Regions from separate parts of the Micrococcus sp. FDAARGOS_333 genome, predicted to be linked through region 1. Evidence: riboswitches for the same ligand, from Rfam matches in the RefSeq annotation. Region 1 holds a riboswitch; each other region holds the start of a gene.
What was found. Region 1 has a riboswitch for S-adenosylmethionine ahead of CEQ11_RS11845 (flavin reductase family protein). Riboswitches for the same ligand answer to the same signal wherever they lie in the genome.

Region 2: linked by a shared signal. The riboswitch ahead of CEQ11_RS04800 (O-acetylhomoserine aminocarboxypropyltransferase/cysteine synthase family protein) and the one ahead of CEQ11_RS11845 (flavin reductase family protein) in region 1 are both predicted to bind S-adenosylmethionine.
Region 3: linked by a shared signal. The riboswitch ahead of CEQ11_RS10140 (O-acetylhomoserine aminocarboxypropyltransferase/cysteine synthase family protein) and the one ahead of CEQ11_RS11845 (flavin reductase family protein) in region 1 are both predicted to bind S-adenosylmethionine.
Region 4: linked by a shared signal. The riboswitch ahead of CEQ11_RS02805 (acyl-CoA dehydrogenase family protein) and the one ahead of CEQ11_RS11845 (flavin reductase family protein) in region 1 are both predicted to bind S-adenosylmethionine.

What each region holds. Positions count from the first base shown of each region.
Region 1 covers NZ_NJFJ02000001.1:2,650,575-2,657,755, forward strand. Annotated here, with positions in the region: gene CEQ11_RS11830 (hypothetical protein) at 1-2,763, opposite strand, end outside; gene CEQ11_RS13205 (hypothetical protein) at 2,859-3,479, opposite strand; gene CEQ11_RS11840 (hypothetical protein) at 3,566-4,120, opposite strand; SAM riboswitch class IV at 4,394-4,514, shown strand; gene CEQ11_RS11845 (flavin reductase family protein) at 4,582-5,124, shown strand; gene CEQ11_RS12790 (hypothetical protein) at 5,263-5,445, shown strand; gene CEQ11_RS11850 (cold-shock protein) at 5,442-5,645, shown strand; gene CEQ11_RS11855 (hypothetical protein) at 5,841-7,181, shown strand, end outside.
Region 2 covers NZ_NJFJ02000001.1:1,077,882-1,085,062, forward strand. Annotated here, with positions in the region: gene CEQ11_RS04785 (phosphotransferase family protein) at 1-430, opposite strand, end outside; gene CEQ11_RS04790 (CPBP family intramembrane glutamic endopeptidase) at 473-1,375, shown strand; gene CEQ11_RS04795 (VOC family protein) at 1,659-2,312, opposite strand; SAM riboswitch class IV at 2,451-2,568, shown strand; gene CEQ11_RS04800 (O-acetylhomoserine aminocarboxypropyltransferase/cysteine synthase family protein) at 2,680-4,098, shown strand; gene CEQ11_RS04805 (homoserine O-acetyltransferase) at 4,095-5,219, shown strand; gene CEQ11_RS04810 (SGNH/GDSL hydrolase family protein) at 5,303-6,184, opposite strand; gene CEQ11_RS04815 (alpha/beta hydrolase) at 6,274-6,954, shown strand; gene CEQ11_RS04820 (RNA-binding S4 domain-containing protein) at 6,962-7,181, opposite strand, start outside.
Region 3 covers NZ_NJFJ02000001.1:2,293,975-2,301,155, forward strand. Annotated here, with positions in the region: gene CEQ11_RS10135 (cystathionine gamma-synthase) at 1-1,203, opposite strand, end outside; gene CEQ11_RS10140 (O-acetylhomoserine aminocarboxypropyltransferase/cysteine synthase family protein) at 1,205-2,557, opposite strand; SAM riboswitch class I at 2,565-2,677, opposite strand; gene CEQ11_RS10145 (hypothetical protein) at 2,984-3,361, shown strand; gene CEQ11_RS10150 (nucleoside-diphosphate sugar epimerase/dehydratase) at 3,628-5,556, shown strand; gene CEQ11_RS10155 (DegT/DnrJ/EryC1/StrS aminotransferase family protein) at 5,553-6,701, shown strand; gene CEQ11_RS10160 (ATP-grasp domain-containing protein) at 6,698-7,181, shown strand, end outside.
Region 4 covers NZ_NJFJ02000001.1:598,289-605,469, forward strand. Annotated here, with positions in the region: gene CEQ11_RS02800 (AMP-binding protein) at 68-2,260, opposite strand; SAM riboswitch class I at 2,560-2,664, shown strand; gene CEQ11_RS02805 (acyl-CoA dehydrogenase family protein) at 2,676-4,082, shown strand; gene CEQ11_RS02810 (LLM class flavin-dependent oxidoreductase) at 4,079-5,476, shown strand; gene CEQ11_RS02815 (methionine ABC transporter ATP-binding protein) at 5,473-6,285, shown strand; gene CEQ11_RS02820 (methionine ABC transporter permease) at 6,278-6,952, shown strand; gene CEQ11_RS02825 (MetQ/NlpA family ABC transporter substrate-binding protein) at 6,958-7,181, shown strand, end outside.

The sequences.
Region 1 (7,181 bases):
CAGTCCGAGACCGGCCGCTCCCACCACCGGAGGCAGGTCCACCGCCGGGGTGAGCAGAACCAGCACGAGCCCTGCCACCAGGCCTGCCACGGCCGCCTCGACGGCCAGAGTGGGCAGGTGCCTGACCATCAGCTTGGCCCGGGACCAGCCCGCCAGCAGCAGCACGATAGCCTCAGCACGGACGGTGTCCCCCTCCACGCGATGCAGCTGCACCAGCAGGATCATCCCCACGACGGCGGCCAGCGCCCCCAACGCCAGCCGGAACGGCAGGTCCTGCGCCACGGCGGCCCCGGCCAGCAGGGAGGTGCCAGCCTCGCGGCGGGCCTGCAGGACGACGGCGACCAGCAGCCCCGCCCCCACCGCGACGGCCGCCCGGTAGGCGGCGCCGGTGAGCAGGCGCGGCCATGTGCGGGCTGTCCACCGGGTCAGCAGCGCGGCTGCCGTGCGGGCCGGCCGGGCCGGACCCGTCGACCGGGTGGCGTGCTCCCGGGTGTCGGCGGTCGTGGGACGGGCGGCGGTCACCGCCGTGGTCACGATGGCGGCGGCGAGCACCGCCGTCGCCCCGAGGCCCACGGCCACCAGCGGGGGTTCGACCCCGATGCGTGCGGTCGTGGCCCCGGCCGCGGTGAGCGCGGCGAGGGTGAGGGCGAGCACCATGAGCGTAGGAGCATCCTCCTTCAGGTGGCGTCTCACCGTGGCCCCGCGCGTCCAGCCCTGGAGAGCCAGCACACCGGCCCGACGGCGTCGCGGCCGGGCCGCCGCCAGGATGCACAGGCCTGCCAGGCCGGTCAGCAGCGCGGTCACCGTCATGGCCTGCGCGGTCCCCGCGGACCCGACCGCCGCCGAGACCCGCTGGGAGGCGGCCAGCTCCGGGCCGAGCTGGCGCACGGTGCCCAGCGGGCCGGTGTGGGCTTCGCCGTCGGTGGAGTCGAACCGGTAGGACACCACCTGGAATTGCCGGGGCGAGAGGCTGGAGGCGGCCACGGTGGTCACCGCGAATCCGGCGTCCTTCAGCTGCTGGGCCACTGCGTCGATCGTGGCGAGGTTCTCCGGTGTGAGGTCCTCCCCCACATCGGCCACCCGGACCCGCACGGTGCTGAAGGGCCGTTCCAGCCCGAGGGTGGCGGCCGAGGCCGCGTCGACATAGGCGGCGGGCATCTGGTTGGCCAGGCCGAAGCCGGTGGAGGCAGGCTGCAGACGCACCTCGCGCGGGGTGCCGTCCGGGTCCGCGACGAGGGTCGTGGGCAGCTCCACATCCGTGAGCAGCGGGGCGATCCCCGCCAGGTCCGTGTCCGGTTCGGGGACGAGGGTGCCCACGCTGACCAGCAGCGGGGCGTCGCCCGTGCCGAAGCGACGCCCGTCGTCGGTGGCCGCGTAGTAGGCGGACTCGCGGGACGTGGACGCCGGCAGGGCCCGAGCGACGGCGACCTCGGGCCGGCCGGGGAGCGTCCCAGAGGCGGTCTCCACGCCGGCGGCCTCGGCCAGGTTCCCGTCCGCCGTCGTCGGCCGGGTGAGGGTGCGCGTCTCCTGTACCAGAGACAGACGAGGTGAGTCATAGCTCAGGACCGGGTCCTGGCCCGTGGTCAGCCCGGGCACGGGGATGACGGTGACCCCGAGGCCGAGGCCGCCGAACCGCCCCGAGACGTCGGAGGTGGAGACGTCCTCCTGCGTCGCCAGACCGCCCGTGGGCAGCTCCCAGGTGGGCAGGCCGAGCATGCCGCGCGGACCGGTGGGGTCCCGTGGGTCCACCGGAGCCTGCTCGATGCGCAGGCGGGTGGCCGGTTCGCGGTAGGGCTTGGCGCGCACCTCCAGGGACAAGGGCGCCGAGCCGACGCTCGTGGCGAGCACGGGGACCGCGCTCAGGGACTCCGCGGAGCGACCGGTGGTGTCCGCGAGGATCTGCAGGTGGGCGGGGAGCCGGTCCTTCGCCTCGACGAGCGCACGTGCCTCCTCGGTTGCTGCGCCCGAGAGACGGTCGACCACTGCGGAGAGCGACCCGGCAGGCGAGGACTGGGCGAGCACACGGAACGCGTCCGCGGCGGCCGTGTTGCCGCCGAGGTCCAGCAACGTCGCCTCCGCCGCGGCGTCCACCACCACCATCCGGTTGCCCTGCGGGTCGGGTTCCGCCCACGGGGCGGCCCAGTAGGTGCCGGCGGGGACCTCACGCTGCGCAGGCTCGGGTGTGCGTCCGCGGGGTCCGAGGGCGAGCGTGGGGAGTTCGACGTCCGTGCAGGGGCCGGGCTCAGGAGGAGCTGGATCGCAGACAGCCTGGTCCTCCAGCAGCGGCCGGGCGTCCTCGATCGGGCCATCGTCGGAGAAATAACCGATGAGCGTGGTGTCCATACCGAGCACGGGACGGCGGCCGAGGCCGTCGTCGGTGTGGACACGGGCCTCCAGGTCGAACGCGCGGGGACCCTCCACGCTGCCGTCCGCCGGGTACCCGATCATCACGGCATCCTGGTTGGCCACGCTGCGCACGCCGAGGTCGCCGAGCGGGGCGGCGACCTCGACGCCGGACACCGCGCGGATGCGGTCGAGGTCGGCGGTGCTGAGGCGGTCGGCCGAGCTCGTCCACGCGGCCGTGTCCAGCGGAGCGGAGAGCGCTTCAGAGCTCGGGGCGGCACCGGGGGCGGAGACGACGAGGTCGTAGGTACCGCGCCAGCTGCGATCGACAAGGTCCCGGAGCCGCTGTGTGGCCTGCGCCTGGACGGTGAGGCCCACGACAAGTGTCAGGGCAAGGGCACCGGCCACCAGCCGGAGCATGCGAACGCTCGGCAGAGCCGGCCAGGCGGGAGCGGTGCGGCGAGACGCTTCTCCCGGGGATTCACGTCCCGCCGCGCCCCTTCTCCGAGGCTGCGTCATTCGGAGAGTGCAGTCAGGACGACCCGGAACGGGGAATCGTTGTCCACCGTGACCGTGAAGGTCATGGGTCCGGCCTCTGGCACGGGAGCCGTCGCCGCAGACCAGTCACCGCACGCACCCTCCGAGCCGGCCATCCACGTCTTCTCGTCCTCGCCTTCCCGAGAGGTGTGAATATCCGTCTTACCCGTCGCGTCCGAGGGGCAGAGCAGGATGACCCGCAGAACCGCACCCTTCTGTGCATCCACGGTGATCTCCTGCGAACCGGTCCCGACCGCTTCCTCGAGCACAGACTCCGTCGCCGGGTCGAGGTAGCCGGCATCCGGATGCTGGCGTGAGTACTCGACCAACGTCATCCCGTCCTTCTCGAAGAGAGCGGCCGGAAGCGCCTCCTCAGCGTCCGAGCCTGACGAGCCCGCGCCGGAAGCGGCCGTGGACTCCGCAGAAGATGCGGACGCGTGTGCCGGGTCACTCGATGACGCTGCAACACTGGATTCCCCCGAACTGGACGTCTTGTTGTCCGAGGCGGAGGAGCATCCTGTCATGGCTGTACCGAAGAGAATCGCCGCGACGATAACCGAGGCGCAACGAGTAGATCGCAGGAGGGGGAAGGAGGACATGATTGACCTTCTTGTCATGAGTGAACGAAACGGGAGTGCTCTGGCGCCGAACCTTTCGAGTTCGACGCCGGAGCACTTCCCCTGGGTCAGAGACGGTAGTGCTGAAAGTGGAACTGCTGCCATGGAGTGGTGAACGACCCGCTACGCACGGTCACTACCTTGCAGTTCCTGGTCAGCATCTGGCGCTTCCAAGTTCCCTTAGCCCGCTTGGCACCAATCACGAGCTTGCCACCGTTCTTATAGCTAGCCGGCACCTTCCACGCTCCACTGATCGTATTGGTGGAGGAATAGGTGACACCCACTCGGGTGCCTACCTTGGCCGAAACACCCGCGAGGATTGCACGAACATCACCTGACACCTCGCCCGTAATGTCCCCGCTGACGGCAAACGTTCGTCCAGTCGCGATGGAGAGGGTCACGCCGGGCGCCCCAGACACAGAGGAATAAGCCGAATGGGACTTCTTGAAGGTATTCGAGGTCACATTGACAGTCGTCCAACTCTCCTCTGCACAGTCGGCGTTCGGCGAGATGACACCCCCCTCCGGGGATGAGGTCACCGCCCCCGCTCCCGGGGCTGCCGTCAGCGCAGCTGCCACAACGACCCCTGCCGATACCGCCGACAGCTTCTTCTTGATGTCCATCCACATGATCCGACCCCTTTCAGGTGAACCGGCCGTGGGGCCGCGGGTTGCGGTCTCGAGCTCCCCCCTCTCTCGAGTAGCGTCATCCTGACCCAGCCGCCCTAGATGTGTCAAGCATCACATTCTGGCAGTGCTCCGCCGAGACTACGGCGCAGGAAAACCGTCGTTTCGCCGCTGCTCGGCACGGCGACGGCATCGGTGTGACCTCGCGTGTCGTTCACAGGGTCGACACCTTTGACGCCCCGGCGTGCCCGCTCCTACCGTGGAGCCCAGAATCACGAGTTCCCGCCATTCACGGCCCTGGCCGGCGGGACGGCAACCCTCTCAACGCTGCAGTGGGGTGCTCCAGGTGAGGATTCGGCCCTCCGGCACCCCGGTTGGGCAAGTACAGCGTCTCTGCGGACACGTCGGTCCGCCCGCCTGCACCGCAGGGCCGCGTCCGTTCCGAAGGGATCCGACGCATGACCACCACCGCACTGCTCTCCCCCGCCACCGCCGCGCATCCGCGCTGGGACGAGGACATCACACCCCTGAACCTGCGCCGAGGACTCGGCGCGTTCCCCACCGGCGCGGTGGCCGTCACCGGCCGGTCGGGCGGTGTGGACGAGGTGATGGTGTCCTCCTCCTTCGCCGTGGGGATCTCCTGGGAGCCGGCGCTGGTGTCCTTCTCCGTGCAGAAGTCCTCCCGCACGTGGGCCCGTCTGCGAAACGCGGACACCCTCGGCGTCTCCCTGCTCGCCGAGGAGCAGCACCACTTGTGCCGTCAGCTGGCCTCCCGCACCGGAGACCGCCTCGCCGGGCTGGAGCTGCACCGCACCGGCCGGGGCACCCCGTTGCTCGAGGGCTCCTCGCTGTGGTTGGAGACCCGCCTGCACGCCGAGGTGGACGCCGGCGACCACACGGTGTTCCTGCTGGAGGTCCTGGGCTTCGCCGACCACACGGACGTCCACGCCCCGGCAGCCCTGCACCACAACGCCTTCACCGGGTTGCGCCCGCTCGCCTGATCCGCCCGGATCGCCTCCGCCCGCCGGCGGCGGGAGGCACGACGACGGCCGCCCCGCGTCATCCGCCCGTCCCCCTCCCTGCGACAGGGCCGGGAGGACAGCGGCCGGTGTACCGCCGTCGTCGGGAAACGTGAGACGATGGGCAAGAAGCAGTTCTCCCTGTTTACCCGTCTTCTTGCAGTACCCGGGCCTGACGGCCAGGGGGCGTTGGTCTTCGCGGTGCAGTGTCACCGCTTCACCCGTGCCGCGAGCCCGCTGCACGGCACCGACGCCGACAGCCTGCGCACCGCAGGCGGGCACAGCGAAAGGACACCCCCATGACCGTGGGCACCGTCAAGTGGTTCAACACCGAGAAGGGCTTCGGCTTCATCGCTCCGGAGGACGGCTCCGCCGACGTCTTCGTGCACTACTCCGCCATCCAGGCACAGGGCTTCAAGGAGCTCCAGGAGAACGACCGCGTGGAGTTCGAGACCGTCCAGGGCGACAAGGGCCTGCAGGCCGCCAACGTCACCCGCCTCTGAGTCCGTGACACCCCGCCCGGCGGGGCGCTGACCTGGGCATGAGACCACGCCCAGGGCATGGACACAGGAGTGTCACAAGGGCCGGTGAGCCGCTAGAATCGTCTTTGCAGGCGTTCGACATGCGGCCGACCGGCCCTCGTGCATCCAGACCTGACTGCACCCGGCACCGGCCATTAGCCCGGAGGGGACCCACTGATGACCGCACGCAGCACCACCGGCTCCGCACACGCGCGCGCCCTCGGCGTGACCGGCGTGCTGCTCTCTGCCGCCGTGCTCGCCGGCCCGGCCCACGCTGTGGAGACCGCCGAGCCGAGCACCGCGCCGTCGTCGAGTGCGGAGACCACCACCCCGGAGCCGACCGAGGAGCCGACCGAGGAGCCGACCGCTTCCCCCACGGAGGACCCCACCAAGGAGCCGACGCCGTCCGAGGATCCGTCGCAGAGCCCGTCGGGTGACCCGGCCGAGCCCGCTGAGGACCCCACCGAGGATCCGTCGCCGAGCCCGTCCGACGACCCGTCCGAGGAACCCACGCCGTCACAGGAGCCGTATGCCTCGCCGTCGGGCACCCCGACCGAGCCCACTGAGGACCCCACCCCCTCCGAGGACCCGACGCCGTCCGAGGACCCCACCGAAGACCCCTCCCCGTCACGCGAGCCCTCCCCCTCGCCGTCTGACGACCCCACTGAGGACCCCTCCCCCTCCGAGGACCCCTCGCCGAGCCCGTCGGACGACCCCACCGAAGGCCCCTCCCCGTCACGCGAGCCGTCCCCCTCGCCCTCCGACGACCCGACTCCGAGCCCGTCGGACGACCCGACCGAGGACCCCACCCCGTCCGAGGAACCGACGCCGAGCCCGACCGAGGACCCGACGCCCAGCCCGTCCGACGACCCGACCAAGGACCCGACGCCCAGCCCGTCCGACACCCCGAGGTCGCCCAGCCCGTCCGACACCCCGCGGTCGCCGAGTCCGACCCCGCCGCTGTCCACCCCGTGGACCCCGCACGCCTCCTCGGCCCCTGACGGCCCCGGCAGCCCATCCTCGACCGCGCCCGGCACCCGGACGCCGGCCCCGTCCTCCGAGGTGCCCGGTTCTTGGACCCCGTCGCCGTCCGCCGACGGCCAGGACGACTCCTGGACTCCGGCCCCGAGCCCCGGCACGGACGACGCCCCGAGCCCCGAGGCCTCCGGGACCCCCGGAGACGGCGCGATGTCCCCGTCCGGCGAGCCGCTGGACCTGGACTTCTACCCTGCGCCGACCCCCGGTGGGGCCACCGAGGCCCAGGGCGCCGCGTCCCTCGGCTCGAACGACGGTTCCAGCCGCAACAGCACCCTGCGCGACGCCTCGGACAGCGCCCTGTCCGGCCTGCAGAACTCCGGCCGTCTCCTCGAGGACGACGCCCTCGCCGCCCTCGAGCACGCGCAGAAGGAGAAGCTGGTGAAGCCGCAGGCCTCCGGCGACCAGACCGAGGACCTGCGCAGCATCCTCTCCGAGGGCGAGACGGACGATTCCTCCATGGACTGGGCGGAGCGAGGTCCG
Region 2 (7,181 bases), 1.6 Mb from region 1:
GGTCGCCCTCGTGCACCGGATGCGGCTGGCCGGGCAGGTAGGGCTGCAGCACCGCCGCGGTCAGCGGCACGCCCTCAGCCGTCTCGGCGTGCCACACCTCGGACAGCGGCGCCGGCACGGAGAACGGCAGGCCCCGTGCGGCCAGCGCCTGCAGCAGGCCCATGCGACGAGGAAGGTGGAAGGCCGGGGAGTCGTCCGGCGCCCAGCAGGTGCCGGGGGCGGCACCGGCCTCCGCCATCCGCGTCATGCGCAGCACGGCCACGTCGTCCAGGACGAGCACCCGGTGGAACTGGCCGGACTCCTCCACACGTCCGGCATCCCAGCGCGCTCCGGTCAGCCGCTCGGCGGTCCGGGCGTCCACGTGGGGCAGCAGTCGCTCGGCGCAGGTGCGCGCGAGCCCGATCTCTGAGGGAAGCGGATCCGACGCCATGACTGACACCGTACCCCCGGCGGACGGACCTACACTGCGCACGTGAGCACCTCCGGAACCACCACCCAGGCCAGTCAGGGCCCGACGACGGCACGCCCCTCCGGCGCGCTGCCCGCCCCTTCGGCGCGCACCGTCCGCTGGGAGGTCGCGATCGTCCTCGGCCTGTCCCTGGGCAAGTCCGCGGTCTACGCAGTGGTGCAGCTGCTGGACAAGATGACCCAGGGGCCGCTGCAGGACCAGACGACCGTCCTCAACCCGGTCCTGAACAACCGATGGGTCTTCGACCTCACCTACCAGCTGCTGAACATCGGCTTCGCCCTCGTCCCGGTGGCCCTCGTGCTCCACCTGGTCCGGCTGCGCGGCCGCAACCCGTTCCGCGCGTTCGGCCTGGACTTCCGCCGCCCGTGGGCGGACCTCGGCTGGGGTTCCCTGCTGTTCCTCGTGATGGGCCTGGGCACCCTGGCCGTCTACGCCGGCGGCCGCGCCCTCGGCGCCACCACGGCGATCGTCGGCTCCGCCATGGACGACACCTGGTACGCCGTGCCCGTGCTGGTCCTGTCCGCCCTGCGCCATGCGCTGGTGGAGGAGGTCATCGTGGTGGCCTGGATGGTGGACCGGCTGTCCTATCTGCAGCAGCTGCGCTCCTGTGGTCTGGCGGGGGAGCAGGCGCCGCTGCTGCCGGCCCCGCGCACCACGGACACCGGTGCCTTCCTGCCGGTCCGCGTCACCGCGATCGTGATCGGGCTCGCCGTGCTCCGCGCCGGCTACCACCTGTACCAGGGCATCGGCCCCGGACTGGGCAACGCGGCGATGGGCGTCGTCTTCGTGCTGTTCTACCTGCGCTGGCGCCGCGTCATGCCGCTGGTCGTCGCCCACCTGCTGCTGGACGTCACCGGGTTCGTCGCCGCCCCGCTGCTGGCTCAGCTGGGCTGGTTCGGCACCTGACCGTCCCCGTCCGAGGCCCGGTCCGATGCCCAGTCCGACGTCCGGTCCGTCCCCGTCCGACGCCAACTGGTGAGGACACACCTGCCAACTGGTGAGGACACACCCTCATCGCCCGCACAGGAGGGGTGCCAGACGGTGTGTCCTCACCAGTAGACAAGTAGGCCAGCAGACCAGTAGGCGAAGAGCGCCGGGGGAGGCCGTCAGGAAGGGCGCAGGGGGGGTGGCCGTCAGGAAGAGCGCCGGGGGAGGCCGCCGGGAAGAGCGCCGCGGGTGAGGGCGGCCGTCAGAGGGTGACGGTGCCCCGGGGGGTCTCGAACCGCACGGTCAGCAGGCCCGGGGTGCCCGAGGGCGCGGCGTACTCGATGGTGAGGTCCTCGACCTTCTGGGACGGATCGTCCAGGCCCAGCCAGGAGCGGACACGCTCGCGGGAGCCGGCCAGGGTGAGCGAGGAGATCGAGGCCTGCGCCGGGGCCGCCAGGGAGGGGTGGAGGTCCTCGGTGCCCTCGTCCCAGCAGACCAGGTACGGGACCTGCGGGTCCGCGATCAGGCCCTTGATGCCGATCTGCTTCCAGGTCAGCTCGCGGCCGTCCGGGAACTTGCGGTTGCCGGGCACGGCGGAGCGGCCGAGGCGCTCTTCGAAGGCGGAGAGGTCGTCTGTGGCCACGACCCAGCCCATCCAGCCGCCGCCCTGCTCGGAGCGGGAGCGCACGGCCTGGCCGAACGGGGCGTTCGCCGCCGCCGGGTGGTCCAGGACCTCCACGACCTCCAGGTACTGGCCGTGGGCCATGGGGAACAGGGCGTTGCGGGTGCCGAACCGAGGGTGCACGCCGCCCTTCACGCGCTCCACGCCGAGGGCGTCGGAAACCCGTTCCACGGTGGCGTCGAGGCCCTCGGGGCCGGCGGCGTAGGACACATGGTCCAGGCGGATGGTGCTCACGAAGATCGTCCTCTCGTCGGCCCAGGGGATGTCAGCCGGGCTGTCGTGAGGCTCAGGCTAGCCCTGTGTGACGAAGGACATGAAATCGTGACGAGCCGGTGTGCGGTCGGTGTGTCCCCGATGCCACACTGGCGGCACGGTCACGAGAGCCAGCACCAATGCCCCGGCATTCTGGCCGGCAACCCTCCCCACCGCGGCGGGGTGCCCCGGGTGACGACCAGGCCGGCCCCAGACCGGGGCCCGGCAAGCGCGGTCGTGTCATGCGCCCGCTCCCGCACGGGCGTGCCAGAGCCCCGGACCTGCTCAAGGTCCACGGCAGTCCGAGGCGCGGGGGCATGGCCGACCCTGACAGCCCCAGGAATCCGCCATGACCACCCAGAACAGCGCCCCTGAGACGAGCACCTCCGCGAACGCCGAGACCCCCGCCGCCGAGGCCTGGGGCTTCGAGACCCGTCAGATCCACGCCGGCGCCGAGCAGCCCCACGCCCACGGCGCCACCGCTCTGCCGATCGTGCAGACCACGTCCTTCGACTTCCCCAGCTCCCAGGTTGCCGCGGACCGCTTCGCGCTGGCGGACCTGGACCCGCTGTACACGCGGATCGGCAACCCCACCCAGCAGGCGGTGGAGGAGAAGATCGCCGCGCTCGAGGGCGGCGTGGGTGCGCTGCTGCTGTCCTCCGGGCAGTCAGCCACCACGTTCGCGATCCTCAACGTCGCCGGCGCCGGAGACCACGTGGTGGTCTCCACCTCGCTCTACGGCGGCACACAGAACCTCTTCAAGCACACCCTGGCCAAGGTCGGGGTCCGGACCACCTTCGTGCAGGACCCGGACGACCTGGAGCAGTGGCGGGCCGCCGTCCGCCCGGAGACCAAGGCGTTCTTCGGCGAGTCCCTCGGCAACCCGCGCGGAGACGTGTTGGACGTCGCCGGAGTCGCCGCCGTCGCCCACGAGGCCGGTGTCCCGCTGATCGTGGACAACACCCTGGCCTCGCCGTACCTGTTCCGGCCGATCGAGCACGGTGCGGACGTGGTCACCCACTCGGCCACCAAGTACCTCGGCGGCCACGCCGCGGCCATGGCCGGCGTGATCGTGGACGCCGGCACCTTCGACTACGGCAGGTACCCCGAGCGCTTCGGAGGCTTCACCGAGCCGGACGAGTCCTACCACGGCCTCGTCTACGCTCGGGACCTCGGTGCCGACGGTGCCTTCGGCGTGAACCTCTCCTACATCCTCAAGGCCCGCGTGCAGCTGCTCCGTGACTACGGATCGGCGATCTCCCCGTTCAACGCCTTCCTGGTGAACCTCGGCCTGGAGACCCTGTCCCTGCGCATGGAGCGCCACGTGGCCAACGCCCGCCGGGTCGTCGAGTACCTGGACGGCCACGGGCAGGTGGAGGCCGTGGTCCATCCCGAGCACGCCTCGAGCCGGTGGAACGCCCGTGCGAAGGAGCTGTTCCCGCGCGGCGCCGGTGCGATCGTCTCCTTCGAGATCGCCGGCGGCCGCGAGGCCGGCGCGGCCTTCGTGGACGCTTTGACCCTGCACCACCATGTGGCGAACGTGGGCGACGTCCGCTCGCTGGTGATCCACCCGGCCTCCACCACCCATTCCCAGCTCACCGAGGACGAACAGCGCGCCACCGGCGTCACCCCGGGCCTGGTCCGCCTCTCCGTGGGCCTGGAGTCGATCGAGGACATCCTCGCGGACCTCGAGACCGGCTTCGCCGCCGCCTCCGGCGCCGTGAGGCACGACGACGGCCCGGCCGCCTCCGCAGGGGAGGCCCGGTGACCGCGGTGGACGTCAGGGGCACCCGCACCGATCTGCCCGCCGGCGGGTTCCACCGGCTCTGCGTCGGGCCGCTGGACACGGAGACCGGCGGCCACCTGCCGGCGGTGGAGCTCGCCTATGAGACGTGGGGCACGCTGAACGCCGAGGGCACCAACGCCGTGCTGGTCCTCCACGCCCTCACGGGAGACACCCACGTGGCCGCCCACCGCCAGGACCCGAGGACCGGCTGGTGGGATGAGCTCGTCGGTCCCGGCTGCGCCGTGGACACGGACCGCTGGTTCGTGGTGGCGCCGAACATGGTGGGCGGCTGCTCCGGTTCCACCGGCCCGGCGAGCCCGGCCCCGGACGGACGTCCGTGGGGCTCGCGGTTCCCGTTCATCACCCTGCGCGATGCGGTGGAGGCGGAGGCACGGCTGGCCGACCACCTCGGCATCGCCCGCTGGCATGCCGCGATCGGCGGGTCGATGGGCGGCGCCCGGGCCCTGGAGTGGGCCGTGAGCAGGCCGGACCGTGTGGCGGGCGTGGGGGTGCTGGCGTCGACCGCGCACTCGAGTGCCGAGCAGATCGCCTTCGCCCAGTCCCAGGCACAGGCCATCCGCCTGGATCCCCAGTTCCGGGACGGTGACTACTACGGAGGACCGCAGCCCGAGGCCGGCCTCGGCATCGCCCGGCGCATCGCCCACATCACCTACCGCAGCGCCGAGGAGCTGGCCGTGAGGTTCGGGCGCCGCCACCAGGGTGAAGAGGATCCCTTCGGCACGGCGGCAGGAGAGCGTCTGGGCCGGTACCAGGTGGAGTCCTACCTGGACCATCAGGCCTCCAAGCTGGTCGGCCGGTTCGACGCGAACGCCTACCTGACCCTCACCGAGGCCCTCATGAGCCATGACGTCAGCCGTGGCCGCGGGGGCGTGGCCGAGGCGCTGCGGCGGTTCACGGGCCGGGCCTTCGTGGCCGCCGTGGAGTCGGACCGGCTCTACCTCCCCGCCGAGTCCCACGAACTGGCCGCGCTGCTGCCGGCCCGGCCGCAGGTGCACATGATCGACTCACCGCTCGGGCATGACGGCTTCCTGGTCCACTACGGGCAGGTCGCCGAGCAGCTCCGGCAGGACCTGGCCCTCTGAGCCGACGGCGGCCCGGACGCACCGCTTGTGCGTCCGGGCCGTCGTCGGGGCGGCGGGTTCTCAGCCCTTGTTGCGGCGGGTTCTCAGCCCTCGTTGTAGTCCGAGCCGTGCGGCATGTCCGCGCCGAACAGGGGAGCGGCGTCGGGGCGCTTGGCGCTGCGGCCGTCTCCGGAGGAGACGCCCTTGATGCGGCGGATGACCCACGGCACCAGGTGGGTGCGCGCCCACACGACGTCCTCGGCCCGCGCGTGGCGCCAGTTCCGCGGCGGCAGCGGCTTGGGCACGAACGGCTCCAGGTCGTGCTCCACGTTCAGCGTCTCCAGGACCATCGCCGCGATCGTGTGATGTCCGGTGGGGGAGAAGTGCAGGCGGTCCTCGGCCCACATCTCCGGGCGGGAGAGGACCTTCAGGGACCACATGTCCGGGACCAGGCAGTCGTGGCGGGCGGCGATGGTGCGGACGTTCTCGTTGTAGATGGCCACCTTGCCGCGGATGCGGCCGAGCACCGGGGTCTCCTTCACGTCCGTGGCATTGAAGAGGAGGATGGTGGCCCCGGAGGCGGACAGCCGCTCGACCGCAGTGTCCAGCCGGACGGCCACCTCGTCCGGGTCCGCCCGGCGCAGGATGTCATTGCCGCCGGCGCAGATGCTGACCAGGTCCGGCTGCAGCTCGAGGGCGGGGTCGATCTGGTCCGCCGTGATCTGGTCCAGGAGCTTGCCGCGCACTGCAAGGTTGGCGTAGGCGAAGCGATCGTCGTCCGGGGTGAGGCGGGCGAGTTCTTCGGCCACGCGGTCGGCCCAGCCGCGGTGGTATCCCGGCTTCTCGGCCACCGGGTCGCCGATGCCCTCGGTGAACGAGTCGCCCAGGGCCACGTAGCGGCGCCACGGATGCGTGGTGGGCGAAGCGGCAGGGGAGGCGTCGTCGGGACGGGAGGCTGTGGAGGAGTCTGGGTGCGGAGTCGTCACAACAGTGCATTCTGGACCCCAAAGGGCATGTGGAACAAGGAATCGGAGCGGGATGCTCCACTTCGGTTGCTCCGCATACGCTGGACGCCATGACTTCCACCACCGAGTTCACCGTCCGCTGGTCCCACCCTGAGGGGGAGCGCACCGATCACCTGCTGGTGATGCTGCACGGCTTCGGCGCGGACGAGAACGACCTGTTCGGCCTGGCCCGCGAGTTCCCGGAGCGGCTCACCGTGGCCTCCGTGCGCGCGCCGCTGCAGATCCCGATGGGCGGCTTCGCCTGGTTCCCGCTGTCCCAGGACCCGGTGACCGGGGAGATCGGTTCGGACGCCCCGTCCGTGCGCGCCGCCGTTGAGTCACTGCAGGCCTGGGTGGAGTCCGTCCGCGCAGACTTCCGGTCCGTGACCCTGCTCGGCTTCTCCCAGGGCATGGCGATGGCCATGTCCCTGCTGCGCCTGGACCCGGCCGCCTACGCCTGCACCGTGGGCCTGTCCGGCTTCGTCGCCGACCCGGACCGCGCCGAGCCCGAGCTCGCCACCCTCTTCGACCGGGACGACGAGGTCGCCCGCGTCCGGCCGAAGGTCTTCTGGGGCCGTGGTCAGGAGGACCCGATCATCTCCGAGGCCCGCGTGGAGGCCACCCACGGCTGGCTCAACAGGCACGTGGACATGACGAAGATCGTCTACGCCGGCCTCGGCCACGCCGTCCACCCGCAGGAGCTCGCCCACGTGGTGCAGTACCTGGACCAGGTGGTGCCGGGGAAGGCCTGACCGAGCCTTACGGCGCCTCGATCACGATCGACTCGCCGTTGAACTCCACCACGTCGCCGTCGTGCAGCTGCGCGCCGCGCTGGGTGCGGACCTCGCCGTTCACGGTCACCATGCCGTCCTGGATCACGTCGCGGGCCATGGCGCCGTCCTCCACGAGGGAGGCGAGCTTGAGGGCCTGGCCGAGGCGGATGGTCTCGTCACGGATGGGCAGGGGCTGTGCGTCGGAA
Region 3 (7,181 bases), 360 kb from region 1:
GGCGCACTCGAGGCCGGCCTCGAGGTCCGCCTGCAGGTCGGCCACGTCCTCGATGCCGACGGAGAGCCGGACCAGGTCCGTGGGGACGGCCAGGGGCGTGCCCCGCACGGAGGCGTGGGTCATCTCGGAGGAATAGCAGAGCAGCGATTCGACCCCGCCGAGGCTGACCGAGAGCGCGAACAGCTCGGTGGCCTCGGCGAACGCGCGGGCCGCGGCCTCTCCCCCGGCCAACCGGATGGAGACGATGCCGCCGAAGCCGTCCATCTGCCGCGCGGCGAGCGCCTGGCCCGGGTGGTCGGGCAGCCCGGGGTAGAAGACCTGGGCGACCTCGGGGCGGCCCTGCAGCCAGCCCGCGAGCGCGGCGGCGTTGGCGCCGTGCCGGTCCATGCGCAGGCCGAGCGTCTTGAGGCCGCGGGCGGCGAGGTAGGAGTCCTGCGGGCCGGCGACCGCACCGGCGGCGAACTGCTGGTAGGCCACCGCCTCGGCCAGCGCCCGGCCGCGGAACTCGCGGTCGGCCACCACCACGGCGCCGCCGAGCACGTCCGAGTGCCCGCCGATGTACTTGGTGGTGGAGTGCACCACCACGTCGGCGCCGAGGTCCAGGGGCCGCTGGAGGTAGGGCGAGGCGAACGTGTTGTCCACGACCAGCAGCGCGCCGGCGTCGTGGGCGATCTGCGCCCAGGCGGCCAGGTCCGCGATGCCGAGCAGCGGGTTGGAGGGCGTCTCCACCCACAGCAGCGCGGTGCGGCCGGGGCGGACGGCCGCGGCGACCGCCGTCGGGTCGGTGATGTCCACGGGGGTGTTGGACACGCCCCACGGCTCGAGGACGGTGGTGATGAGGCGGTGCGTGCCGCCGTAGCCGTCACCGCCCATCACGATGTGGTCGCCGGGGCGCAGCACGGCCCGCAGGAGGGCGTCCTCGGCGGCGAGCCCGGAGGCGAACGCGAACGCCCGGTCGCCGTGCTCGAGGGCGGCGAGCTGGGTCTCGAAGCCGTTCCGGGTCGGGTTGGAGCCGCGGCTGTACTCGTGCCCGGCGCGCAGCTCGTTGATGCCGTCCTGCACGAAGGTGCTGGTCTGGTAGATCGGCGGCACCACGGCGCCGGTCAGCGGGTCGGGCTCCTGGCCGGCGTGCACCGCGGTGGTGGTGAAGCCGCGGACGGCGGGACGGGAGACGGAGCGGGTGGTGTGGTGGACGGCGGTCATCTCAGCGCACCTCCTGGGTGACGGCGGTGGTCTCGGGGACGGCGGCGGGCGTGGTGGCTGGGACGGCCGGCCCGGCGGCGGTCACCACGGCCAGGGCACGGTCCAGGTCCGCGATCAGGTCGTCGGGACACTCCAGCCCGATGGAGAGCCGGACGGTGGTCTCGGCGATCCCGGCGGCCTCGCGCTGCTGCCGCGTCAGGCGACAGTGCGTCATGGTCGCCGGGTGCGAGACGAGGGACCGGGCGTCGCCGACGTTGACCACCAGCTGGAACAGCTCGAGCGCGTCGAGGAACGGGGCCACGGCCTCGGGACCGCAGGCCAGGTCGAAGGAGAACACCGATCCGACGCCGTCCGGGAAGTCGCGGGCGGCCAGCGCCGCGCTGGGATGCCCGGCCACGCCGGGGTGGTGCACCCGCGCGACGGCGGCGTGCCCGGCCAGGTGTTCGGCCACGGCCAGGGCGGTGGCGGTGTGGCGGGCCACGCGCAGGTCGAGCGTCTCGAGCCCCTGGATGAACTGCGCCGCGCTCGCGGGGGCGAGGGTGGGGCCGAGGTCGTGCAGGAACTTGCTGCGGGCCAGCGTCAGGTAGGCGCCGCGGCCGTGCCGCTCGACCAGCGTCTGCCCGCCGTAGCGGGCCTTGGGTCGGGCCAGCTGCGGCCACCGGTCCGGCGCCGCACCGTAGTCGAACGTGCCGCCGTCCACGATCGCGCCGCCGAGCACCGCTCCGTGCCCGCCGAGGAACTTGGTGGCCGAGTGCACGACGACGTCGGCGCCGTGCTCCAGCGGCCGGTAGAGGGCCGGCGTCGCGAGGGTGCTGTCCACCACCACGGGCACGCCGGCAGCGTGGGCGAGGTCCGCGAGCGCGGGCAGGTCCGGGAGGGTGGCGAGTGGGTTGGTGATGGCCTCGAGGAAGAACGCGCGGGTGTCGGGCCGGACCGCGGCCGCCCACGCGGGCGGGTCCGCCGGGTCCGCGAAGGTGACCTCGATGCCGAAGTCCGCGAACGTGTCCGTCAGCAGGTCGACGGTGCCCCCGTAGAGCTGGCTGGAGGCGACCAGGTGCTTGCCGCCCTGCAGCAGCGCCAGCAGGGACAGCGCGACGGCGGCCTGGCCGGTGGCCGTGGCGATCGCGCCGATGCCACCCTCCAGTGCGGCGAGGCGGTTCTCGAACACCGCGACGGTCGGGTTGCCCGTGCGGCTGTAGGTGAAGCCGGGGGTCTCGAGCCGGAACATCGATGCCGCCGTGGCGTGGTCCGGGAAACGGAACGCCGTGGTCTGGTGGATGGGCGGGACGACCGGCCGGTGGGGTGCGGCGGGCTCGTAGCCGGCGTGGACTTGTTGTGTGGCATGACGGGGCATCTGCTCTCGTCCATCGGTCCTGGCGGTAGCACCGGGCCTGCCGTTCCCGTGAGTCCGGGGTCGGCGGGCTGGTTGCTGCGGCGTCGTCGAGCCAGATCTCTCGGCCGCTCTGGATGGGTGGTGCGCCCATCCCACGCGGTGGGCCGCCGCGAGTCCAGCGGAGGTCCGGTCAGCACGTCACAAGGACGGACTCGCCGCCACCCGGAACCTGTCGGTGCCGTTCGCAGGTGCGGCGAGGTCCGGGTGACCCGTTGTGACGGCCCTGCGACCGGTACCCGTCATGCCGGCGGTGCCGACGCCACCGCCCGACGGTGGGGACCGGCACGTGACGCCACCCGTCGGCGGGTTGGGACGGACCCGGGGCGGATGCCTACGGTCGCCCCACCCGCCCACGGTGCGGCCCCACGGCCCGGTGACGATCCTCAGGTGCTACAGGTGGTGGGTGAGCTGGAGGCCGCCGCGTTCGGGGCGCAGGCGGCGTTCGACGCCGTCGTCGGGCCCCTGGATCGTGCGCTGCGGGCCGAGGCGGCGGGCGCACCCCTGGCCGAGGCCGAGGTGGACGCGGTGTACACCGCCGTCTACGCCGCCCAGCAGGTGATCGCTCGGGCCGCCCTCGACGCGGCGACCGGCCTGTTCGAGGTGGGCGGGGCCTCCGCGACCCTGCGCACACGCGGGCTGGACCGGCGCTGGCGCAATGCGCGCGTGCTCGCGAGCCACAACCCGCTGATCTACCGCGCCCGGCTGCTCGGCGACCGGGCCGTCAACGGCACGCCGCTCGAGCGCCACTATCGGCTGGGCGGCTGAGACGCAGGACGGCGTGGCACCGAGTCACGGGGACCCGGCGCCACGCCGGGCCAGACAGTCGCCGAAGACACCGGACCGCATCGATGCTTCCCGCAGGCCCTTCTGTTTACCGAAACGTCATCCACACCGGATACACTTCTCAGAGTTCTCAGGCCACACCCACCATTCTCCGGCGCAGGGACTGGTTCCCCCGTGAGGCCGAGAGACCTGAGAAACAGCACTATGCTACGTGTGAGTGACATTTCCCGAAAGGAACTCCTGATCCGATGACGGCAACATCAGCGCGCCCGAGGTTCGACCGCCTGCCTCCCCTGGCCCGACATCTGCTGTTGATCCTCTGGGACAGCCTCTCCTGGGTCCTGGCGCTGCTGGCCTTCCTGCTGGTGCGGTACGACTTCGGCCTGTCCAACACCCAGTGGAACTGGGTCCTCCTGTTCACCGGCATCGCCGTGGTGCTACAGGTGGGCGCCGGCCTGGTCACGCAGAACTACCTGGGGCGCAACCGCGTCGGCAGCTTCTCTGACGTCGGGTGGACCGGCGTCCTCGTCACCGGCATCGCCCTGGTGATCGGCCTCGCCCTGAGCGTCGTCTCCGAGAACTTCCCCCGCGGCGTCGCGCTCACCCTGCCGCCGCTGGCTCTGCTGTTCATGCTGGCCGGCCGCTTCACAGTCCGCAATGTCACCGACTCCGGTCCCCGCGCCGACGTGAAGGACGCGGTCCCCGCGCTCGTCTACGGCGCCGGAAACGCCGGGCACCAGATCGCTCAGCTGATGCGCCAGGCCGAGGAGCCGCCCTACCGGATCGTCGGCTTCCTGGACGACGACAAGGGCAAGGCACGCCTGCGCGTCCACGGCCACAAGGTCCGCGGTCGCGGCAAGGACCTCGCCGCCGTCGCCGAGAAGCAGGGCGCGGAAGCGGTGATCTACGCGATCTCACGGGCGGATGCGGCACACGTGGACAACGTGAGCAAGGTCTGTGAGGACAAGGACCTCGACCTGATCATGGTGCCCCCGCTGCGCGAGATGGTGGGCGGCCAGGTCACGCTCGGATCCCTGCGTCACCTCAACGTCACCGACCTGCTGGGCCGCCGGCCCATCAAGACCGATCTGACCTCCATCTCCGACTACGTGACGGGCAAGGTCGTGCTGGTCACCGGCGCCGGCGGCTCCATCGGCTCCGAGCTCGCCGTGCAGCTGCACCGCCTGGGCCCGAAGAAGCTCCTGCTCCTCGACCGCGACGAGTCCGCCCTCCACGGCGTCCAGCTGGACATCTACGGCAACGGCCTGCTGGACACCGATGACATCGTCCTCTGCGACATCCGCGACACCGAGGCGCTCCAGGCGGTCTTCGAGCGGCATCGTCCGGAGGTCGTCTTCCACGCCGCCGCGCTCAAGCACCTCCCGATGCTCGAGCGCTTCCCCCTGGAGGGATGGCGGACCAACGTCCTGGGCACCCGCAACGTCCTGCAGGCTGCGCACACGGTGGGCGTCGAGCGCTTCGTGAACGTGTCCACGGACAAGGCGGCCGCACCCACGAGTGTCCTCGGAGCCACCAAGCGCCTGGCCGAGCGCCTCACCGCGTGGTACGCCAACGAGTACGGCGTCCCCTACCTGTCCGTGCGGTTCGGCAACGTCCTCGGTTCCCGCGGCTCGGTGCTGATCTCCTTCCGCAACCAGATCGAGAAGGGCGGGCCGGTCACCGTCACCCACCCGGAGGTCACCCGCTACTTCATGACGATCCCCGAGGCCTGTGAGCTCGTCCTGCAGGCAGGCGCGATCGGACGTCCCGGAGACGTGCTCGTGCTGGACATGGGTCAGCCGGTGAAGATCCTCGACGTGGCCAAGCGCATGATCGCCGAGTCCGGCCAGGACATCGAGATCAACTTCACCGGCCTGCGGCCCGGCGAGAAGATGCACGAGGTGCTCTTCAGCACTGCCGAAGCAGGAGCCACCAGCGAGCATCCGCTGATCAGCGAAGTCCAGGTGCCTGCTCTGGATCCTGTCGAGGTCGCCGCGGTGCCAGACGGCAGGCACGCGGTGCTGGGCATGATCACCGAAGAGCCGAACGCGGATGCGACGCCGGCCCACAAGGCCGCAGATGCGACACCGGCGGAGAAGGCCGCAGACGAGCCCGCCACCGCGGACCACCACGAGACCGAGACGACCGGAAACGACCAGACAGGACTGCGCCCGTGAACGACCGCATCTTCCTCTCCTCTCCCGACGTCACCCAGGCGGAGGAGGACGCCCTCGTCCGGGCGTTCCGCTCCGGATGGATCGCCCCACTCGGCCCGGAGGTCGACGCGTTCGAGACCGAACTGGCCGAGTACACGGGCCGCCGGCACGCCGTCGCCCTGTCCTCCGGCAGCGCGGCGCTGCACCTCGGCCTCCTCAACCTCGGGGTCGTGCCCGGCGACGTGATCCTGACTTCGTCCCTCACCTTCGCCGCCACCACGAACGCGATCGTCTACACCGGGGCCGAGCCGGTGTTCGTGGACGCTGATGAGACCGGCAACATGAACCCGGACCTGTTGGAACGGGCCTTCGCCGAGCTCGAGGCCGAGGGTGTGCGCGTGAAGGCGGTCGTGCCCGTCGACCTGCTCGGAAAGGTCGTGGACCACGAGCGCATCGGACAGATCGCCGAGTCCCACGGCGCCAGGGTCCTCTCCGATGCCGCCGAGTCCCTCGGCGCGACGCGCAACGGACGCTCGTCCGGCGCATACGGCGTCGCCGCCGCCGTGTCCTTCAACGGCAACAAGATCATGACGACCTCGGGTGGCGGTGCCCTCCTGACCGACGATGAGGACATGGCTCAGCGGACCCGCTACCTGGCCACGCAGGCCCGCCAGCCCGTCGTCCACTACGAGCACACGGACATCGGCTACAACTACCGCCTGTCCAACATCCTGGCCGCGCTGGGCCGGGCACAGCTGGCTCGCCTCGAGGACATGATCGAGCGCCGTCGTGCCCTCCGCCTCCACTACCGGGAGCTCTTCTCCACCGTGCCCGGCGTGGACATGTTCGGTGAGCCTTCGGGTGCCGACGGCGGTGACACGCAGGACAACTTCTGGCTCTCGTCCGTGCTGGTGGATCCTCAGGAGGCCGGCTTCACCGCCGAGGACCTGCGCGCGCACCTGGCGGACCAGAACATCGAGGCGCGCCCGCTGTGGAAGCCCATGCACCTGCAGCCGGTCTATGAACAGAAGCGGGCCTTCACGGACGGCACCGGAGAGCGCCTGTTCAACACCGGCCTCTCGCTGCCGAGCGGCTCGGTGCTCGACCAGCAGCAGATCGCACGCGTCACCGAGTCGATCACGAGCTTCCTGGAGGCGCGTGCATGAACATCCTCCTCTCCTCTGTGGGACGTCGCCCCTACCTGGTGCGCTGGTTCCGGGACGCACTGGCGGAGAACGGCGTCGAGGGCAGGGTGATCGCCGCCGACGTGGACCCGTTCGCCCCCTCGCGGCCCTTCGCCGACGCCTTCGTCCAGGCGCCGACGGTCGTCGACCCCTCGTATGAAGCCTGGCTGCGGCAGACGTTGGTCGACCACGACGTCGATCTGGCCGTGTCCATCAACGACTTCGAACTCTCCACCTGGGCCATGCTCCCGGACTCCGACGACTGGTCTGCCCTGGTCCGGTTGGACGCGGACACCCAGCGGCTCATCGAGGACAAGTACTCGACGAGCCAGGCGCTGTCCGAGGCGCAGGTGCCGTCCCCGGTGACCTGGCTCGGCAGCGAGCCTCCCGCCGAGGGCGACGCCGCCGGACCGTTCGTCACGAAGGGGCGCTATGGCAGCGCCTCCCGTGGGCTGAGGTTCG
Region 4 (7,181 bases), 2.1 Mb from region 1:
ACGGGAGGCGACGCCTCCCGTTTCGCGAGCGAAAACGTCTGGGGCGGGGGCGGGAGTCGTCAGAACCTCACCGGCGGGCGGCGACCGCCTTCTCTATCTCCGCCACGCACGGCTCGTTCTGCAGGCTCGTGGTGTCCCCGAGGGCGTCACCGGTGAACAGCTGCGTGAGCAGTCTCCGCATGATCTTGCCGGACCGGGTCTTCGGCACGTCCGGCACGAACACCACGTGCGCCGGCTTCGCCACCGGGCCGATCACCCGCGCCACGTGCCGCCGCAGCTGCTCGGCCTGCTCTGCGGTCTCCTCCGGGCGGCCGGCCACGGCGAACCGCTCGTGCGCCACCACGAAGGCCACCGCCGCATGCCCGGTCTTCGGATCCGGGACCGGGCACACCCCGGCCTCGATCACCTCCGGGTGTGCCACCAGCGCCGACTCGATCTCGATGGTGGACAGTCGGTGCCCGGAGACGTTGATGACGTCGTCGATGCGCCCGAGGATCCACACGTCCGAGTCATCGTCCCGCTTGGCGCCGTCCCCGGCGAGGAACCAGCCCTGCCGCGCGTAGTCGGCCCAGTAGGAGTCGTAGAACCGCTGCGGGTTCCCCCATACGGTGCGGGCCATGGACGGGGAGGTCCGGGTGACCACGATCTTCCCCTGCAGGTGGGCGCCGACTGAGGTGCCGTCGTCGTCCACCACGTCCACGTCCACACCCGGCAGCGGGCGGGATCCGCAGCCGGGCTTGAAGACGGTGTCGGTCGGGCGCGGGGAGAGCACGGTGGAGCCGGTCTCGGACTGCCACCAGGTGTCCACCATCGGCACGCCCACGGCGCCGTCGCGGGGCACCGGCGCCCTACCCGCCGCGGCGGCCTGACCGTCCAGCCGGTCCAGCGCGTCCCGGCCGATCTGCGTGCGCGCCCACACCCAGGCCTCCGGGTTCACCGCCTCGCCGACGGTGCCGATCAGGCGGATCGAGGACAGGTCGTACTCCGCGGGCACGCCGTCCGGGTGCCAGCCCATCAGCGATCGGATCAGTGTGGGAGCCGTGTAGTAGCTGGTCACCCCGTAGCGCTGGATGACCTCGAAGTGCCGGCCCGGGTGCGGGGCGTTCGGCACGCCCTCGTAGATGACCTGGGTGACGCCGTTGCTCAGCGGCCCGTAGATCTCATAGGTGTGGGCGGTGACCCAGGCCAGGTCCGCGGTGCACCAGTGGACGTCGTCGTCGCGCCGTGCCGGGTCCGGGTGGGAGAACAGGAAGTCGTGCGTCCACGAGGCCGCGGCGAGGTACCCGCCGGAGGTGTGCACGAGCCCCTTCGGCTGCCCCGTGGTGCCGGAGGTGTACATGATGAACAGCGGGTGCTCCGCGTCGAAGGCGCGCCGGGTGTGGACGTCCGGCTGGCGGTCCACGACGTCGTGCCACCACAGGTCCCGGCCCTCGGTCCACGGGATGTCCCGGTGGCCGGTGCGGTCCAGGACGAGGACGTGCTCGATCGCGTTGTCCCCGGACACGGCCTCGTCCGCGTTGGCCTTCACCGGCACGGCCGTGCCCCGGCGGAACTGGCCGTCCGTGGTGACCAGCAGCTTCGCCCCGGTGTCCTCGACGCGGAACCGCAGCGCCTCCGCCGAGAACCCGCCGAACACGAGCGAGTGCACGGCGCCGATCCGCGCGCACGCCAGCGTGATGACGATCGTCTCCACGAGCACGGGCAGGTACACGACGACGCGGTCGCCCGCCTCGATGCCCAGCTCCTCGAGGGCGTTCGCGGCCTGGGCGACCTCGCGCTGCAGCTGCGCGTAGGTCACCGCCCGGCGGTCCCCGGGCTCGCCCTCGAAGTACAGCGCCACCTTCTCCCCACGCCCGGCCTCCACGTGCCGGTCCACGCAGTTGTACGCCACGTTGAGCCGCCCGTCCGCGTACCAGCGGATCTGCGGGGCGGCCCCGGCGGCCGCGTCCGTGGGGACCGTGTCCGTCACCTGGGTGAAGTCCGTGTCCCAGGTCAGCCGGCGGCCCACCGCCTCCCAGAGGGCGAGTCGGTCGGATTCGGCGACGACGGCGCCGTCGCCCCGACCTCCATGGGCCCGTCCCGCGGGCCGTCCCGGGTGGACGTCCGGGTCCGCTGCGTCCACCAGGGACTGCGGCAGCGGACCGGGCAGCGTGGCCAGGGCGGCGGCGGGGACGCCGTCGTTCGGGCCGCGGACGGGATCCGGCGCGGGGAGGGCCGTCTCGGCGACGGCCGCGGCGGTGCCGGCTGCGGACACGGGCATGGGGTGTCTCCTTCCATCGGTCCTGGCGGGAGCACCCGCAGCCCGCGGGGAGGCGGCGGACCCGGGTTGCTGCGGCGTCGAAGAGCCAGGTCTCTGGTGCCGCTCCGGATGGTGTGCGCATCCACGGTAGGCCCGCGGTGTGCCGCAGACGCGGTGCCGGTCCGGCTGGTGGGCGTGGACGCGTTGCGCCAGGTCATCTGGGCGGCGCCGACGGGCGACGCCCGTCCGGCGAGGGTGTCCATGACGGACGTGAGGCGGCTGCCTTCCGTGGCCGGGCGGGGCCGTGCTGTGCTGTGGCCGACCCATCCAGAGCGGCCGAGAGATCCGGATCGACGACGCCGCAGCAACCCCCTCATCCCTGCCCGGCAGGGTCGGGACGGTGCTACCGCCGGGACCGATGGAAAGGAGCCCGCGCATGTCCGCGCCCCTCACCGCACCCCACGACCCGACCGTGAACGCGGTCCCCACCCGTCCGCCGCTGGCCGTCACCCCGGACGTCCCGGACACCGACGACCTCGCTCGACTGCGGCAGCGGTTCGCCCCGATCTTCGAGCGCATCGCCGCCGGCGCCGCCGAGCGGGACGTGAACCGCGCCCTGCCGTACGAGCAGATCCGCGAGCTCAACGCCGCCGGCTTCGCCACCCTGCGCGTTCCCCGGTCCCACGGGGGACCGGAGGTGAGCGTGCGCACGCTGACCGCCCTGCTGGTGGAGCTGGCGGCCGCCGACTCGAACGTGGCCCACCAGTACCGCTCCCACTACGGGTTCCTGGAGTCCCTGCGCCACAAATCGTCCGCCCAGCAGGAGCGCTGGTACCGGTTGATCCTCGAGGGAGCCACCGTGGGCAACGCATCCACGGAGACCTCGGGCAACGCACTGGGCACCCTCAACACCCGGCTCGAGCCCCGTCCGGGCGGCGGCGCGGTCCTCACCGGGCGCAAGGGCTACGCCACCGCGTCCCTGTTCTCCACCCACACCCGGGTCTCCGCGGCCATCACGGACGACGACGGCAGGACGACGCCGGGCCGCTGCTTCGCCGTGGTGCCCGTCGATCACGAGGGCGTCGAGCTCTACGACGACTGGGACGGCTTCGGGCAGCGCCTCACCGCCACCGGCACCGCCGTGTTCACGTCCGTCCCCGTGGACGGCGCCGACCTCTTCGACCGTCAGGCCGGCACGGCCGAGGCCGTGATCGAGGCCGCCTACTTCCAGCAGTTCCTGCTGGCGGTCCTGGCCGGCATCGCCACCGGCGCCCGGGACACCGCCGCCGAGCTGGTGCGCGCCCGCACCCGCACCTTCAACACCGGCTCCGGCGCGCTCTACCGCGACGACCCGCTGATCCAGGAGGCCGTCGGACGGATCGCCGCCACCGCCTTCTCCGCGACCGCCGCCGTGCTGCACGCCGCCGACGCCCTGGACCCGGCCATCGCCGCGGTCGACGCCGCCGCCGAGGGCGAGGACCTGGCCCTGGAGGTCTACGCGGCCGAGCTGGCCGTGGAACAGGCCCAGGTGACCGTCCCCGAGGCCGCGATCCGTGCCGCCTCCGAGCTGTTCCACGCCGGCGGCGCCTCCAACACCCGCTCCGGCAAGGCCCTCGACCGGTTCTGGCGCAACGCCCAGACCGTGGCCACCCACAACCCCATCCCGTTCCGTGCCCGCTCTGTGGGCGACTGGTTCGTCAACGGCACCCTGCCCGAGGGGCTGAACGCCATCGGCGACGCCGCCGGCGCGCCGAAGCACTCCGAGCAGGGCGGCGCCCCGTCGGCGTCCGGGGCCGAGGCCGGCCCGGCGGTGGGCACTGCGCCGAAGGGAGGGGCACGATGAGCACCGCCTCGTTCCGCCTCTGCGCCTTCGAGATGATGACACCGGTGCATCAGTCTCCGGGGCTGTGGCGCCACCCGGACTCCCGCATCGCGGAGTTCGACAGGCTCTCCTACTGGGCCGACCTCGCCCGCACGGCGGAGGACGGCGGCTTCTCCGCGATCTTCCTCGCGGACATCCTCGGCCTCTACGACGTCTACGGCGCAGGCGTGGAGGCCACCGTCCGCGGCGGCGTGCAGTGGCCGCTGCTGGACCCGTTCACCGCGGTCTCCGCCATGGCCGCGGCGACGGACCGAGTGGGCTTCGGCGTCACCGCCTCGGTCACCTACGAGCAGCCCTATCTGCTGGCCCGCACCCTGGCCTCGCTGGACCACTTCACGCACGGCCGGATCGGCTGGAACATCGTCACCAGCTACCAGGACTCCGCCGCGCGGAACCTCGGCCTCCAGGAGCAGATCCCACACGACGAGCGCTACGACCGCGCCGACGAGTACCTGGACGCGATCTACCGCCAGTTCGAGGGATCCGTGGAGCCCGGCGCGATCCTCGCTGACGCGGACGCCGGCGTCTTCGCCGACCCCGCCAGGGTCCACCCGGTCGGGGCCGACGGCCCCCACGTGAAGCTCCCCGGCGTCACCCTTGCCCACCCCGGCCCGCAGGGCACCCCGTTCCTGTTCCAGGCCGGCGGCTCCCCGCGCGGACGGCGCTTCGCCCAGGAGCACGCCGAGGCCGTCTTCTACATCGGCCCCACCACGTCGCATGTGCGCCGGTTCGTGGAGCAGACCCGCGCCGAGCTCGCCGAGGCCGGACGGCCCGCGGACGCCATCCAGGTGTTCGCCATGGTCACGGTGGTGGTGGACGAGACGGACGAGCAAGCCCGGCAGCGGCTTGAGGACTACCGCCGGTACGTGGACGTCGAGGGGGCGCTCGCGCTCTTCGGCGGCTGGACGGGCGTGGACCTGTCCGGCCTGGACCCGGACGCCCCGCTGGAGCATGTGGAGAACGAGACCTCGCGGACGGCCCTGGCGGCCTTCACCACCCAGTCCCCGGACCGTGAGTGGACGGTGCGGCAGGTCGCGGAGTTCGTGAGCATCGGTGGCCGCGGCCCGGTGATCGTGGGCTCGCCGCAGACCGTGGCGGACGAGCTGCAGCGCTGGCAGGCCGAGACCGGGGTGGACGGGTTCAACGTCTGCGCCGCGGTCCGCCCGGCCGACCTCGAACGGTTCGCCGACCTGGTCACCCCGGAGCTGCGCCGCCGTGGTGTGCTCGCCGAGCCCGCTGCCGGCCGCACCCTGCGGGAGAACCTCACCGGTGCCGGCCCCCGGCTTCCCGAGGATCAACGCGGGGCAGGGTTCCGCCATGGCACCGACACCACCGTCAAGGAGGTCTCTTCATGATCACCCTGCGCGACGTCACCACCGTCTTCAGCACCCCCACCGGTCCGTACACCGCCGTGGACGGGGCGCACCTCGAGATTCCGGCCGGCAGCATCCAGGGGATCATCGGATTCTCGGGGGCGGGCAAGTCCACGCTGCTGCGCAACATCAACCTCCTCGAGAGGCCCACGTCCGGGCAGGTGGTCGTCGGCGGCACCGATCTGACCGAGCTCTCCGTGGAGGAGCTGCGCCGGGCCCGGCACGGCATCGGGATGGTGTTCCAGAACTTCAACCTGGTCAACAACCTGACCGCCGCCAAGAACGTCGAGCTGTCCCTGAAGTTCGCGGGCGTCGCCGGGACCGAGCGTCGTCGTCGTGCCCTGGAGGCACTGGCGATCGTGGACTTGGCGGACAAGGCCGATTCCTACCCGGCGGCCCTCTCCGGCGGGCAGAAGCAGCGGGTGGCGATCGCCCGGGCGCTGGCCACCGAGCCGGCCGTGCTGCTGTGTGACGAACCGACCTCCGCCGTCGATCCCCGCACCACCACCTCCGTGCTGCAGTACCTCGCGGACATCAACCGGGACCTGGGCATCACTACCGTGATCGTCACGCATGAGATGAACGTGGTGCGGGCCCTGGCCGACCATGTGGCCGTCATGGAGGCCGGGCGAATCGTGGAGCGGTTCGCGCTCGCCGAGCTGGAGGCCGGCACGTTCACTCCGGCGACGGCGATCGGCGCCCACCTCGTGGCCGACGAGATCGTCCTGGACCGTCGTCGGACCCCTGTCGGTGCCGGGGTCACACCCGGTGAGGAGGCCCACCATGGCTGAGTTCCTCGACCGCCTCGTGGAGGTCGGCCCCGAGCTGGCGACCTCGCTCTGGCAGACCGTGCTGATGCTGCTGATCGCCATCCCGATCGCGGTTGGGCTCGGCACCCCGCTGGGGATCTGGCTGCACACCCACGGTCCGCGCGGCCTGCAGCACACGCCCCGGATCCACCGGATCGTCGACGCGATCGTGAACGTGGTCCGTTCCTTCCCGTTCCTGATCCTGCTGATCGCGATCATCCCGTTCACCCGGTTCGTGGTCGGCACCACGATCGGCACGGCCGCGGTGATCGTGCCGCTGACCATCAACGCGATCCCGTACTTCGCGCGCTTCGTGGAGCAGAATCTCGGCCAGCTCGACCCCGGCGTGGTCGAGGCGGCTCGGGCCATGGGAGCCACACGCGGTCAGATCATCCGCGACGTCCTCCTCGTGGACGCGAAGCCCGCGATCGTCGGCTCCGCCACGATCATGACCGTCTCCTTCATCTCCTACTCGGCCATGGCCGGGCTGGTGGGCGGCGGCGGGATCGGCGACTTCGCCATCCGCTACGGCTACTACCGCTACGAGCTGCCCCTGATGGTGGTGGCGATCGTGCTGATGATCGCCCTGGTGGCCGTGGTGCAGACCGGCGGTGCCCGCTGGGCCCGTGCCCTGGACAAGCGGAGGTGAGGGGCATGGCGCATCACAGCACGACGCCGGTCACCCGCCGCGGTCTGCTCAGGACCGGTGCGCTGGTGGTCGGCGGGATCGGCGCCGGTGGAGTCCTGAGCGGCTGCGGTGCCGTCGAGATGGTCTCCGGGACGACGGGCACCGTGCCGCCCCGGGACCCGGCGGACCGCACGCTGCGGATCATCGTGACCGAGTCCGAGCCCTACCAGGAGCCCACAAAGATCGCCCA